Regions from separate parts of the Marinobacter sp. M1C genome, predicted to be linked through region 2. Evidence: predicted binding sites of a transcription regulator. Region 2 holds the regulator's gene; each other region holds the start of a gene.
What was found. Region 2 encodes LexA, which represses DNA repair genes until DNA is damaged. Its sites were predicted from a motif close to CTGTNTNNNNANACAG; they were not measured.
Positions count from the first base shown of each region.

Region 1: the regulator LexA is predicted to act here: its motif matches at 2,570-2,585, upstream of recN (DNA repair protein RecN).
Region 3: the regulator LexA is predicted to act here: its motif matches at 1,993-2,008, upstream of recA (recombinase RecA).

Region 1 covers NZ_CP092289.1:4,092,341-4,096,517, reverse strand. Annotated here, with positions in the region: gene MIH19_RS19280 (outer membrane protein assembly factor BamE) at 1-197, opposite strand, end outside; gene fur (ferric iron uptake transcriptional regulator) at 320-730, shown strand; gene recN (DNA repair protein RecN) at 851-2,527, opposite strand; gene grpE (nucleotide exchange factor GrpE) at 2,792-3,400, shown strand; gene dnaK (molecular chaperone DnaK) at 3,492-4,177, shown strand, end outside.
Region 2 covers NZ_CP092289.1:1,238,637-1,242,813, reverse strand. Annotated here, with positions in the region: gene MIH19_RS06070 (sigma-54 dependent transcriptional regulator) at 1-83, opposite strand, end outside; gene MIH19_RS06065 (SOS cell division inhibitor) at 237-563, opposite strand; gene MIH19_RS06060 (DUF6586 family protein) at 935-1,411, shown strand; gene MIH19_RS06055 (hypothetical protein) at 1,460-1,738, shown strand; gene MIH19_RS06050 (SulA-like leucine-rich domain-containing protein) at 1,781-2,245, opposite strand; gene lexA (transcriptional repressor LexA) at 2,288-2,896, opposite strand; gene MIH19_RS06040 (amidoligase family protein) at 3,099-4,100, shown strand; gene MIH19_RS06035 (type 1 glutamine amidotransferase) at 4,093-4,177, shown strand, end outside.
Region 3 covers NZ_CP092289.1:2,971,713-2,975,889, forward strand. Annotated here, with positions in the region: gene MIH19_RS13935 (ATP-binding protein) at 1-42, opposite strand, end outside; gene MIH19_RS13940 (flavodoxin family protein) at 159-674, opposite strand; gene recA (recombinase RecA) at 741-1,868, opposite strand; gene MIH19_RS13950 (nicotinamide-nucleotide amidohydrolase family protein) at 2,072-2,575, opposite strand; gene mutS (DNA mismatch repair protein MutS) at 2,682-4,177, shown strand, end outside.

The DNA of each region.
Region 1 (4,177 bases), 1.9 Mb from region 2:
CTGGATGTGTCTACAGGATTGATCATCAGCGGTGTGCCCATCACCGCGTGAACCTGGCTGCGGGGCATGCCTTCCGTCAGCGCGTTCAGCTCTTTGTTGGTGACAATATTGCCTTGTTGGACGTTGATCTTGTAAACGCCGGGAAAGGCACAGCCAGCCAGAAAAAGAGTGAGAATAAGAGCTATGAGCTTTTGCATCGCCGGGGGAAATCCTCTATCTTGAAAATGCCTGCCAATGGCAGATGTAGCACGGGTTGATCCTAAAATGGCGGCCCCATCATACCGGAAGCCGCAAGGCACACCAACGAGTGAATAGTAATATGCCATCTGAAAACGCCGAATTAAGAAAAGTCGGTCTGAAGGTTACTCTTCCGCGGGTAAAAATCTTCGGTATTCTTGAAAGCGCCACGCAGCATCACATGAGCGCAGAAGATGTTTACAAGAAGCTTCTGGAGCAGGGTGACGACGTAGGGCTGGCGACCGTTTACCGTGTGTTGACCCAGTTCGAATCGGCAGGCCTTGTGCTGCGGCACAATTTTGAAGGCGGCCACGCGGTATTCGAAATGGCCAGCGAAGACCATCATGACCATATCGTATGTACTGAAACCGGAAAGGTCATCGAGTTTTTTGATCAGGTGATTGAAGATCGACAGCGAATCATTGCGGCCGAGCACGGTTATGAGATTGTCGATCACAGCCTGACGCTGTACGTAAAGCCCATTAAGTCATAAGCCAGCTCACGCTCAAGCATTTACCCAGGCGCAAAAAAAGGGACGGGCTTCTGGCCCGCCCCGAAAACTCTCGGAGTGGAGAGTGGAGTAGAGAGTAAAGAGTAAAGAGGAGGAATGCTGCTAGTGATGGGTTGCCTGTCCCTTGCTGTACATTTCTTTGGCGTGGGCAATGGTCTGTTCTGTCATATCCACGCCGCCCAGCATGCGGGCGACTTCGCTGATCCGGCCTTGGTCGTCCAGGGTTTCGATTTTCGAGAAGGTGGCTTCCAGCTCTATGAACTTACTAACGAACAGATGTTGATGGCACTGGGCTGCTACCTGCGGCAGGTGGGTAACACACAACACCTGACCGTTTTCCCCAAGTGCCCGCAGTAGTTTGCCCACGACTTCCGCCGTGCCGCCGCCAATGCCTACGTCTACTTCGTCGAACACCAATGTCGGTGTGGTAGAGGTTTGTGCTACCACCACTTGAATGGCCAGACTGATTCGCGACAGCTCGCCGCCGGAGGCGACTTTCGCCAGTGGTCGCGCTGGTTGGCCGGGATTGGCGCTAACCAGAAACTCGATGTCTTCGTGGCCATGAGCCGCCGGCTCGTCACGGTTGTCTGCCAGCTGCGTAACAAACTGCATATTGGGCATGCTCAGTTGAGCCAGTTCTGCCGCTACGCGAACGTCCAGATTCACCGCCGCGTGCTGGCGCAACTGTGTCAGTTTGTCGGCCAGTGCGTTGTATTCCAGTCGCTGCTCGTCCAATTCGGCCTGAAGCTGCTCCAGGCTGCCGGCGCCGCCGTCCAGATCGGCCAGCTCGCCGTTCAGCCGCTGGTGCAGTTCGAACAGTTGTTCGGGCATGATGCGATGCTTGCGCGCCATCTGATAAATCGCACTCAAGCGATCTTCTATTTCTGCCAGGCGTTGCGGGTCCGCTTCGTAATCGTCAACAAAGCGGCGCAGATTGTCGCCGGCTTCGCTGATTTGTATCTGCGCTTCGCTCAGCATCTGCAGGGTGTCGGCCAGTGCTGGAATTTCCGTTGGCAGCTGCTCAAGTTGCTGCAGCGCCTGGCGCACCAGTGAGGCAGCGCTGGTGTCGTCTTCGGAGCACAGTAAAGCCGCCTGATTGCTGTGGTGCAGAATAGTGTCAGCCTGGCTCAACTCTTGTTGCTGCTGCTCCTGCTGCTGCTGTTCGCCTTCTTGCAGGCCCAGGCGGTCCAGCTCTTCTACCTGATAGCGCAACAGTTGCAGCCGGGCTTCGGTTTCATCGGCATTGTTCTGGCGCTGGACCATTTTCTGGCGGGTTTTATTCCACCCGCTCCAGGCTTGACGGGTTTGCCCGGCCAGTTCATCGGCTCCGGCGTATTCATCCAGCAAGGTGCGGTGGGTATCTTTGCGCAATAAAGATTGATGTTGGTGCTGGCTGTGAATATCCATCAGCAGGCCGCCCAGTTCTTTCAGGTGGCTTAGCGGGCAGGGTTGGCCGTTGATGTAGGCGCGGGAGCGGCCGTCGCGGCTGATGGCGCGGCGTAAGATACAGTCGTTATGATCGTCCAGCTCTTGCTGTTCCAGCCAGCTGCGCGCAGCCGCAATAGCTGAAATATCGAAGGTGGCGGTAATGTCAGCCCGCTTCGCGCCATAACGCACGGCGCCAGCGTCTGCGCGTCCGCCCATGGTAAGGCCAAGCGCATCCAGCACAATTGATTTGCCGGCACCGGTTTCCCCGGTAAGGGCGGTCATGCCTTTATGGAAGTGCAGTTCCACCCGTTCCGCGATGGCGTAATTGGAAACCGTTAGCTGTGTGAGCATGCCGAAACCTCCGCTCTATCTATTATGCCATGTGTCTAAATACTGTTTTTTCATACAGTAACTGTGAATATATACAGTCTTTTTGATTGTTGCAAACTCCGTGGCGTCAACTTTGTTGCAAAATGCGTCGCGCATCGGTTGAAACTGCGTCGCGGGGCCCCATATCGACTTGCAAATACCTCTTTCCGGCCGTTATGGCGGTTATTCGAATTTAGATAGTGGGCCGTGGTCATACCGGTCGTGTTTTATTTACCAGGAGTAGTCATGAGCACTGACGAAAAACGCAACGAGCAATTTGCAGACGAGCTGCAACAAGCTGTAGACAATGCCGCAGAAGAAAACGCAGATGCAGCCGAGGCGGCGCCAGAAAGTTCTCCATCCGCCGACCTTGAAGCACTGCAGGCAAAGGTCCAGGAGTTTCAGGAGCAGGTGCTGCGTTCGCAGGCAGAAATGCAGAACGTACGCCGTCGCGCCGAAAACGACGTCGAAAAAGCTCACAAATTTGCGGTAGAAAAGTTCGTTAAGGAACTGCTGCCGGTGGTAGACAGTCTGGAAAAAGCGGTTGAAAGTACCGAGGGCCACGAATCTTCTGGTGACTTGGTGGCGTCTATTCGTCAAGGCGTGGAGCTTACCCTCGAGATGTTCCTGTCTGGCCTCAAGAAGTTCAACGTTGAGCGCCTGAATCCTGTCGGCGAACCGTTTGATCCGCAATATCACGAGGCGATGTCTATGGTGCCAGCGCCCAACGCTGAGCCAAACAGCGTGGTTGCGGTTATGCAGAAAGGCTATTTGTTGAATGGCAGGGTTGTGCGCCCAGCCATGGTGATGGTGGCCAAGCCCCAAGATGCACCAAAAATTGATGAGCAGGCTTGAAAAATAGCTTAAAGCGCCAATATAGTTTTTAACCAGAACAGTCCGGAGTGATCCTCCGGCCCCAGCATTCAGAAAGATTTGGAGTGACTCAATGAGCAAGATTATCGGTATTGACTTAGGCACAACCAACTCGTGCGTATCCGTTATGGACGGTGGCAAGGTTAAGGTTATTGAAAACTCTGAGGGCGACCGCACTACGCCGTCAATCGTTGCCTACACCGAAGACGGCGAAATTCTGGTGGGTCAATCTGCCAAGCGCCAAGCTGTTACCAACCCGTACAACACCCTTTACGCGATCAAGCGTTTAATTGGTCGTCGGTTTGAAGACGACGTTGTGCAAAAAGACATCAAAATGGTGCCTTACAAAATTGCCAAGGCCGACAACGGCGATGCGTGGGTAGATGTAAAAGGCCAGAAAATGGCGCCGCCGCAGATTTCCGCGGAAATTTTGAAAAAGATGAAGAAAACCGCCGAAGATTATTTGGGCGAGAAAGTGACTGAAGCTGTTATCACCGTTCCTGCATACTTTAACGATAGCCAGCGCCAAGCGACCAAAGATGCGGGCAAAATTGCCGGTTTGGACGTTAAGCGTATTATCAACGAGCCGACTGCTGCTGCTCTGGCTTATGGTATGGATAAAAAAGGCGGTGACCGCACCATCGCGGTTTACGACCTGGGTGGTGGTACTTTTGACCTGTCGATCATCGAAATTGCCGATGTAGACGGTGAGCACCAGTTTGAAGTGTTGGCCACCAACGGCGATACCTTCTTGGGTGG
Region 2 (4,177 bases):
CCAAGAAATTCGAGGATAGTCGTAATATCGCGGCAGCGTTCAGCAGCATCACTGAACACCAGCACTGTGTTGGGCTTCAACATTCCAGGCAATCTCTTATAGGCTTTGAGCGGTATTTAAGACCTTAACCGGCTTGTAGTCAATTTTATGACGCCAAACCCCACAAAATCTCGTTCACACGCGCCGGCGATCTGGCGCTTCACGCAATTCGACCGCTGAGTTAGTGTGTGCCTGGCTCAAGGCCGGGACGAGGACACCTTATGGTAGGCTTTCGCTGCGCTGCTGTTGCGGTTGACTTCTTTCAATTCGAGCTGCGCTGCGGCCTTGGCCTGGCGGGCAGAGCTATCAGCGGCGTCGACAAACTCCTGCACCCGTTGTAGTTGACTGCGCACGGTTTCAGCCGGCAGTTGCCCTTGTTCCAACGCTTCAAGCAAGGGTTCTATAGCGGGCTTCATCTCTGGATTTAGGCGGCTAATCAGCTCCCAATCCTGGTCTTTCAGCGCCTGCTGCATGTGCTCGAGCAGCTGGTCCAGATGTGCCATTGCAGGATGGTCTGCGGCCATAGTTCATTGCTCCTGTTCAGTGATCTGCAACCGGGTGCGAAGCCCAGTGTACTTACACTTAACCATGTTACACCTTAGCGACGCATAGCACGACGTACGGCAGCCGCGGTGAATCGCCATGACCTAACCCCGGTAAACATCTCAGATATTTGTTGTTTGATTTGAACGGATATTTCAAGACACAGCTACGATTTTTTAGGCGGTTTTTGATTGTTCAGGCAAATTTTCAAAACGGAAGTAGACAGCGGACAACGCGGCTTTGAAACTGTTATAATACTTGGCTTATTTCAGGTTTCAGCGAATTTCGGTGCTGGTGAATTTCACAGGGCCAATTACGCCAACATTAACAGCAGAAACAGTTGCGAGGGTATATGGCAGCAGCGTGGCATTCCCATCTTGCCGGCAAACTGGCACTGGCGCAGACATTATTACGACTTGCTGTTAACAGCAATCAGCCCTTACAGCAGGAAGCCTGCAAACAAGGTGCCATTGAACTCATGCTGCGATCGAGAACGCTGCTGCTGTATACCCTGGCAGTGTGTTATCAGCAACGCAAAGGGCAACCCCAGAGCATTGACCAACTGGGCAAATTGATCGGAGCCGCTGCGCCGGAAGTTCAGCAACTGCTGGTATTACAAACCAACGCTGATAGTTGGTGGAACCATTTGGAGCAACTTGGAGACGCGCAGAACCGGCCACCTGCGGCAAAAAAAACCGTCAGCAACGACAACATTATTGCCATCACTGCGGCCGTTGGCGCAGACCGTTCGCTGGCATCGGTTCAAGCCAGCCTAAGCGCAATAAAGCAATTTTCAGCCGATGTGGAAGCAAGACACAGCGAGTGGTAAAACATCCCCGCGCGTACTTTTTCGTTGGCGAACATAAAGGTTCGGATCATGTCACCATCGTTTTTTGAAATTATTCAACTCAGCAACGGCGATTACGCTTTGCGCCGCGTTGACGACGACGGCGCGCCATTGGTGCGTATCAGTTTTTCCGAAGAAGCCAAAGACATGATGGACGACCGCCAGATGCAAGTGGCCAAAGCCATGATTGCGGCAGGCATTGACGCCGCGGGCGATAGCGCCCAGGACCTGGACTGGGATAGCAATGACAGTGTTAGCGACAGCGACGTGGAGTGGTTTGATGCGCCCCACAGCCCGACGCTGCATTAACGCTAGCGCAGAACTCTATTAGCGCTGGCGCAATACTCTTTACTAACGCTGACGCAAAACGACGCCGTGGCTGTTGCCCGCGGCGGATGCCGCCTGAAGTGCCTCGAAACACGTTTTATTCAGCTTTTCGGTCCACAACACCACCGCATGACATGTGCCCACCCTGAGCGCCCGCTCCGCCAACTTGCGCGCCGGATGCTCGGCGCTGGAACGCAAAACCAGCAGCTCACCGGCAACAATACCGTGCATTTTTTGCCATTTGCTGACCAGCTCCTGAGGTGGGTCAATCCATGCCAACCAGCGCTTTTCCTGGTTCAGCTGGGTCAGCATTGGCAATAACAGCTGAAAATTTTCCACCTGACCCTGGGGCAAGATGATTTCGGTGACGTTACCAGCACACACCGGGTCTGGCCGGGGCTGAACTCGCACAGGCTGCGCCTGCTCTGCCACTCGCGCTGCGATCTGTTGCTGGTATGCAAGATTGCCGTTAAAGCTCAGTTGTTCCATGATTCCCCGCCCTTCTTTATGTCGGTTTTCTGTCGCTACGGATCAGTGCAAGTCGGAGCGGCGAATAACACCAACGCCCAACCCTTCAATGAACAGATCCTGCTCGGTCAGATCCACTTCAATCGGCGCGAAGTCGTCGTTTTCCGCCACCAGATACACTTTATTACCTTCTTTACGGAAGCGCTTCACCGTCACTTCATCACCTACCCTGGCCACCACAATCTGGCCGTTGTGAACGTCCTGAGTGCTGTGTACTGCCAGCAGGTCACCGTCTAGAATACCGATATTCTTCATGCTCATACCACGTACTCGCAGCAGGTAATCCGCCGCCGGCGAAAAAAAGCCGGGTTTTAAAGTGCAGTGGTCTTCCACGTGCTCCTGAGCCAGAATCGGGCTACCGGCTGCCACTTGGCCAATCACTGGCAAACCCAGGTCCTGCTCGCTTTCTGGCAGGCGAATACCGCGGCTAGCGCCGGGCACCATTTCAATGGCACCTTTGCGTGCCAGAGCCCGCAAGTGCTCTTCCGCCGCATTGGCGGAGCGGAAACCCAGCTCAGCTGCAATTTCGGCGCGGGTGGGCGGATACCCGGTTTCATCCAGATAGCGGCGGACGATATCCAGCACTTGGGACTGCCTGGCGGTGAGTTTCATGTTTGGGATCCGCTGTGTCATAACATACCCTGTTTGTTTATACAGTGATTCGACTATATACAGTGTTTTATCCAGTGTAAACCCTGTTTATGGCATTTCCCCCACTTGCTCGGTTACCAGCGTCAGACACCTAATGTGCTATGGTAATTCTGCCCTTATAAGCCGCGCTTGAAGCGCTTAAGACTGATTGAAAGGTGTAATAATGACGCAAAAGAACGTCTGCAAAATTCCCTCTGTAACTCACACTGCCAGCGGAGCAGAGCGCCGGGTTGGTGTGGAAATCGAGCTTTCAGGTTTAAGCTACGAAACGCTGGTGCGCGAAGTCGCCAGCCTGCTCAACGGTGCGCCGCAACCGCGGTCGCGCTACGTAACCGCAGTGGATACACCGCTGGGTGAGTTTGTGATCGAGCTGGATTCTGACCCTATTAAAGATCTGGACCTGACCGGAGCTGACGTGCCGGAAATCCTGCGTGAGCTGGGCGGCCAGGCTATGGACGTGATTGACGCCGCGGCCGAGCGTATTGTGCCGCTGGAAATTGTCGGGCCGCCCATCGGTTTTTCCCAGGTGGAAGAGGTTGAGCGGCTGATCAAAGAACTACGCAGCCTTGGTGCTCTGGGCAGCCGCGAGTCCATTTATTATGCCTTCGGACTGCAACTGAACCCGGAACTGCCGGATTTACAGGCGTCCACCATTACACGCTATTTACAGGCGTTTGCAGGCTTGTACGAGTGGCTGAAAAACCGCCATCAACTGGATGTCAGCCGGCGTTTTACGCCCTACATAGAGCCCTGGGCGGCTCGCTATACAGAACTGCTGATGAAAGACGACTACGCGCCATCGTTGAAACAGCTGATGGAAGACTACCTGCAGCACAACCCCACCCGAAACCGCGCACTGGATCTGCTGCCGCTGTTTGCCCATCTGGATGCGCCGTTGCTGGCCCGACATGTACAAGACCCGCGCATCAAAAAACGGCCTACCCTGCATTACCGGCTACCGGATTGCGACATCGACAACCCGCAGTGGAATTTCTCTTCGGTATGGAATGACTGGGTAATACTGGACGACATTGCCAACAACAGCGAAGATTTGGCGCAGCTTCGGGCTCAGTTTCGCGATTCCGGTACTATCACCCTGCACAGTCTGACCCACAGCAAACCGGAAACCATTCACCACTGGCTTGAACACAAAGGCTATGTCTGAACGGATGGAACAAGACTCCCCGCCCGGGCTGACCATTGGAGTCAGTGGCCCGCGCCGACGCGGACCGGCCCAGCGGT
Region 3 (4,177 bases), 1.7 Mb from region 2:
AACACAGGCTTTGTAGAGCTGATGCGAAGGCAATGACTTCAAGGTTTAATCCTGTAACAGTCGGAATAAAAAGATGACTTACTGCACACGGCGGCAAGTCCGATTAAATAATTGAGCCATTGTACATTTTTTAGAGGCGAGGGGCTGTTGCAAGCCGTTTAGATCAGACCGTTATCGAGACTGGCCGCAACGTACAAGCCCAACTCTTCGCACTGCTGTTCAAATTCATCGGCATAATTGCCACGGCACAGCAGGGGCTCTTGTACCAGCTTCCAGCGCAGGCCGGTGGTGATGCTGTCAATCGCACGGCGGGTGCCAGTACCGTCATGACCGGCCCGAATATAAAAGGTAAATGGCAGGCCTTGGGTTTTTTCCAGGCAAGGATAATAGCAGCGATCGAAAAAATCTTTCAATGCGCCGCTCATATAACCAAGATTTTCGGTGGTGCCGAGGATAATCGCGTTGCAAGCCAGAACATCGTCGGGGCCGGCATCCAGCGGAGCCAAAACCGTTACATCAACGTTTTCAATATCGTTATGGCTAGCGCCAGCAGCAACTGCGTTGCGCAATTTGAGGGTATTTGACGAGGGAGCGTGGGCAACAATCAATAGTTTTTTGGCGCTGGGCTTTCCGACTTCTGACTGTTCAGAATCTGAGCCTCTAGAGTCTGGCATAGCCGGCCTCACTTTTAGTGCTTGTCAGCGCACTGTAATCACCAGTGCACTGACAAACTAACGGTCTTACAGTAGTTCGTCGCTGGATTCTGCAGACGCTATTGCTGCATCCTTTCCCGCGTTTTTCCCTACATCCTTTGCCGCGTCTTCCCCTGCATTTTTCCCTACATCTTTCCCTGCATCTTTTGCCGCGTCTTTTTTCTCTGGCTTGGGCATCAGCTTGTCGCGCACTTTGGCTTCAATTTCTTTCGCCATTTCCGGGTTTTCTTCCAGGAATTTACAGGCGTTGGCTTTGCCTTGGCCAATTTTGTCACCGTTATAGGCGTACCAGGCGCCAGCCTTATCCACAAAGCCTTCCTTTACACCCATGTCCACCACTTCGGCCATGCGGTAAATGCCCTTACCGTACAAAATCTGGAATTCGGCCTGGCGGAACGGCGGTGCCACTTTGTTTTTAACCACTTTCACCCGGGTTTCGTTACCGGTCACTTCGTCGCCGTCTTTCACTGCGCCAATGCGGCGGATATCCAGACGCACAGAGGCGTAGAATTTCAACGCGTTGCCGCCGGTGGTGGTTTCGGGACTGCCGAACATTACGCCTATTTTCATGCGGATCTGGTTGATGAAAATCAGCAGGACGTTGGCATTCTTGACGTTGCCATTCAGTTTGCGCAGAGCCTGTGACATCAGGCGGGCCTGAAGACCAACATGAGAGTCGCCCATTTCGCCTTCAATTTCAGCTTTTGGCGTTAATGCGGCAACGGAGTCCACGACGATGACATCCACCGCGTTGGAGCGCACCAGCATGTCGCAGATTTCTAACGCCTGCTCACCGGTGTCGGGCTGGGAAACAAGCAGCTCATCAACGTTCACGCCCAGCTTTTCAGCATATTGAGGATCAAGGGCGTGCTCAGCATCAACAAAAGCACACGTTTTGCCCTGCTTCTGGGCTTCGGCAATAACCTGCAAAGTCAGCGTAGTTTTACCAGAGCTTTCAGGGCCGTAGATTTCACAAACCCGGCCATAAGGCAGGCCACCAATGCCAAGAGCAACGTCCAGACCAAGAGAACCGGTAGAAACGGACGGGATTGCTTCACGGGGGTGGTCGCCCATCTTCATGATGGCGCCTTTACCAAACTGGCGTTCAATCTGGGTCAGAGCGGCGGATAAAGCTTTCTTGCGGTTGTCTTCCATAGGTACGAACCTTCTTCAAAATGGTGCGTTAGAATAGTGCGCTAATAATATAGTGCGCTGATAGGGCGCGCCGGTAATATGATGCGCTAATCTAAACTTGGGAACTGGCTGCCCCGGAAAATCACTGTATATTTAACCAGCATTAAACCACATTAGACAAAGCAGACCAACCCTTGTTTGGGGGATTTTTTAGCCATTGCGGATCAGATATCACTCGATACGAAACGGCGCACACTTTCAATCGCAAAGATCACAGCCTGGCGCCGCACCTGGTCGCGATCGCCGTCAAAATGCTTCAAACCGGTGCTGATATTTTCAGCGCTGCCCCAGGCGAACCACACCGTACCTACCGGCTTGGCATCGCTGCCACCGCCCGGCCCGGCAACGCCGCTGATTGAAACGGCGACGCTTGCACCCGACACTCGCAGTGCTCCGGAGACCATCTGTCGCACCACCGGTTCGCTCACCGCGCCGTGTTCCGCCAGGGTCTGTTCACTGACACCCAGCAACGCGTGTTTAGCATGGTTGCTGTAGGTAACTAGCCCACCCGTGACGTAGGCCGAGGAACCAGCCTGGTCGGTCATGGCCTTGGCCACCCAGCCGCCGGTGCAGCTTTCTGCCGTCACCAGCATAGCGCCAGCGCGGGTTAATACGCTACCCAGTTCTGCCGCCTGCTGGCGGATGTATTCATCAGTGATATCGGGCATGGTTACGTCAGACATAGCGACCTCATTTATAATCCACGTTTCATCCTGCGGTGTAATTTTCTACAATCCACCGCCAGTTCCTCAAAACAGCCATCGCGGATGTCCCATGTCAGCAGCGCACACCGAAAGTCCAAAAATCACGCCCATGATGCAGCAATACCTGAAAATAAAGGGCCAGCATCCCAATGAGCTGGTGTTCTACCGCATGGGGGATTTTTACGAGCTGTTTTATGACGACGCTAAAAAAGCCTCGGAACTGATGGATATTACCCTGACCGCCCGTGGTCAGTCAGGGGGCAATCCGATTCCCATGGCGGGTATTCCGTACCATGCGGCTGAGGGTTACATTGCCCGCCTGGTGCGCGCAGGTCAATCCATTGCCATTTGCGAGCAGATTGGTGATCCGGCCACCAGCAAAGGCCCGGTCGATCGCCAAGTGGTGCGCATTGTCACCCCCGGCACCCTCAGTGACGACGCCTACCTGGAAGACCGCCGTGACAACCTGCTGGTGGCGATTTATCACCATAAGCAGCACTTCGGTTTTTCTTCTCTGGACATCTCCAGCGGCCGCTTCGCGGTTTCAGAGCTGAATAGCGCTGAGGCCTTGCAAGGCGAGCTGCAACGGCTGCGCCCGGCGGAAATTTTAATCAGCGAAGACTTTCCGTTTACCGATTTGCTGGAAGGCTTTACCGGCATTCGTCGCCAGGGGCCCTGGCTGTTCGAACCTGACACCGCGCGACGGGTGATTACCCAGCAATTGCAGGTGCGGGACCTGACCGGTTTTGGTTGTGAAGATATGCACTTGGCCGTGTGCGCCGCCGGCTGCCTGCTGCAATACGCACGGGAAACCCAGCGCACCGCCCTGCCCCACATTCGCAAACTCAGCCGCGAGCGCCGCGAAGACGCGGTCATTCTGGACGCCGCCAGCCGCCGCAACCTGGAAATTGACACCAACCTGATGGGCGGCACCCAGTACACATTGGCCTGGGTGATGGACCGCACCGCCACGGCTATGGGTGGGCGCCAACTGCGGCGCTGGTTGAACCGTCCGCTACGCGATGTGGCGGTGGTGCACCAGCGCCAGCAGGCGGTTAGCGCGTTGTTGAAAGATTTTGACTATGAGCCGATTCATGACCAGCTGAAAACCATTGGCGACATAGAACGCATTCTGGCGCGCGTGGCGCTGCGTTCGGCACGGCCCCGTGATCTGGCACGGCTGCGGGACGCGTTCGCCGTGCTACCCAATTTGCAAAAATCCATGGCCGCGGTTGATTCCACCCACGTCGGCGAGCTTGCCACGGCTATTGGCGAATATCCGCAGTTAGCGGATTTGCTGGGCCGGGCAATCATCGATAACCCGCCGGTAGTGATGCGCGAAGGCGGGGTGATTGCAGACGGGTTTGACGCCGAACTGGACGACTTGCGCAACATCAGCGAAAACGCCGGCCAATATCTGTTGGACGTGGAAACACGCGAAAAACAGCGTACGGGCATCAGTACCCTGAAAGTGGGCTACAACCGCGTGCACGGCTATTACATTGAAATCAGCCGCTTACAATCGGCCCAGGCGCCTGCGGATTACATTCGCCGGCAAACCCTGAA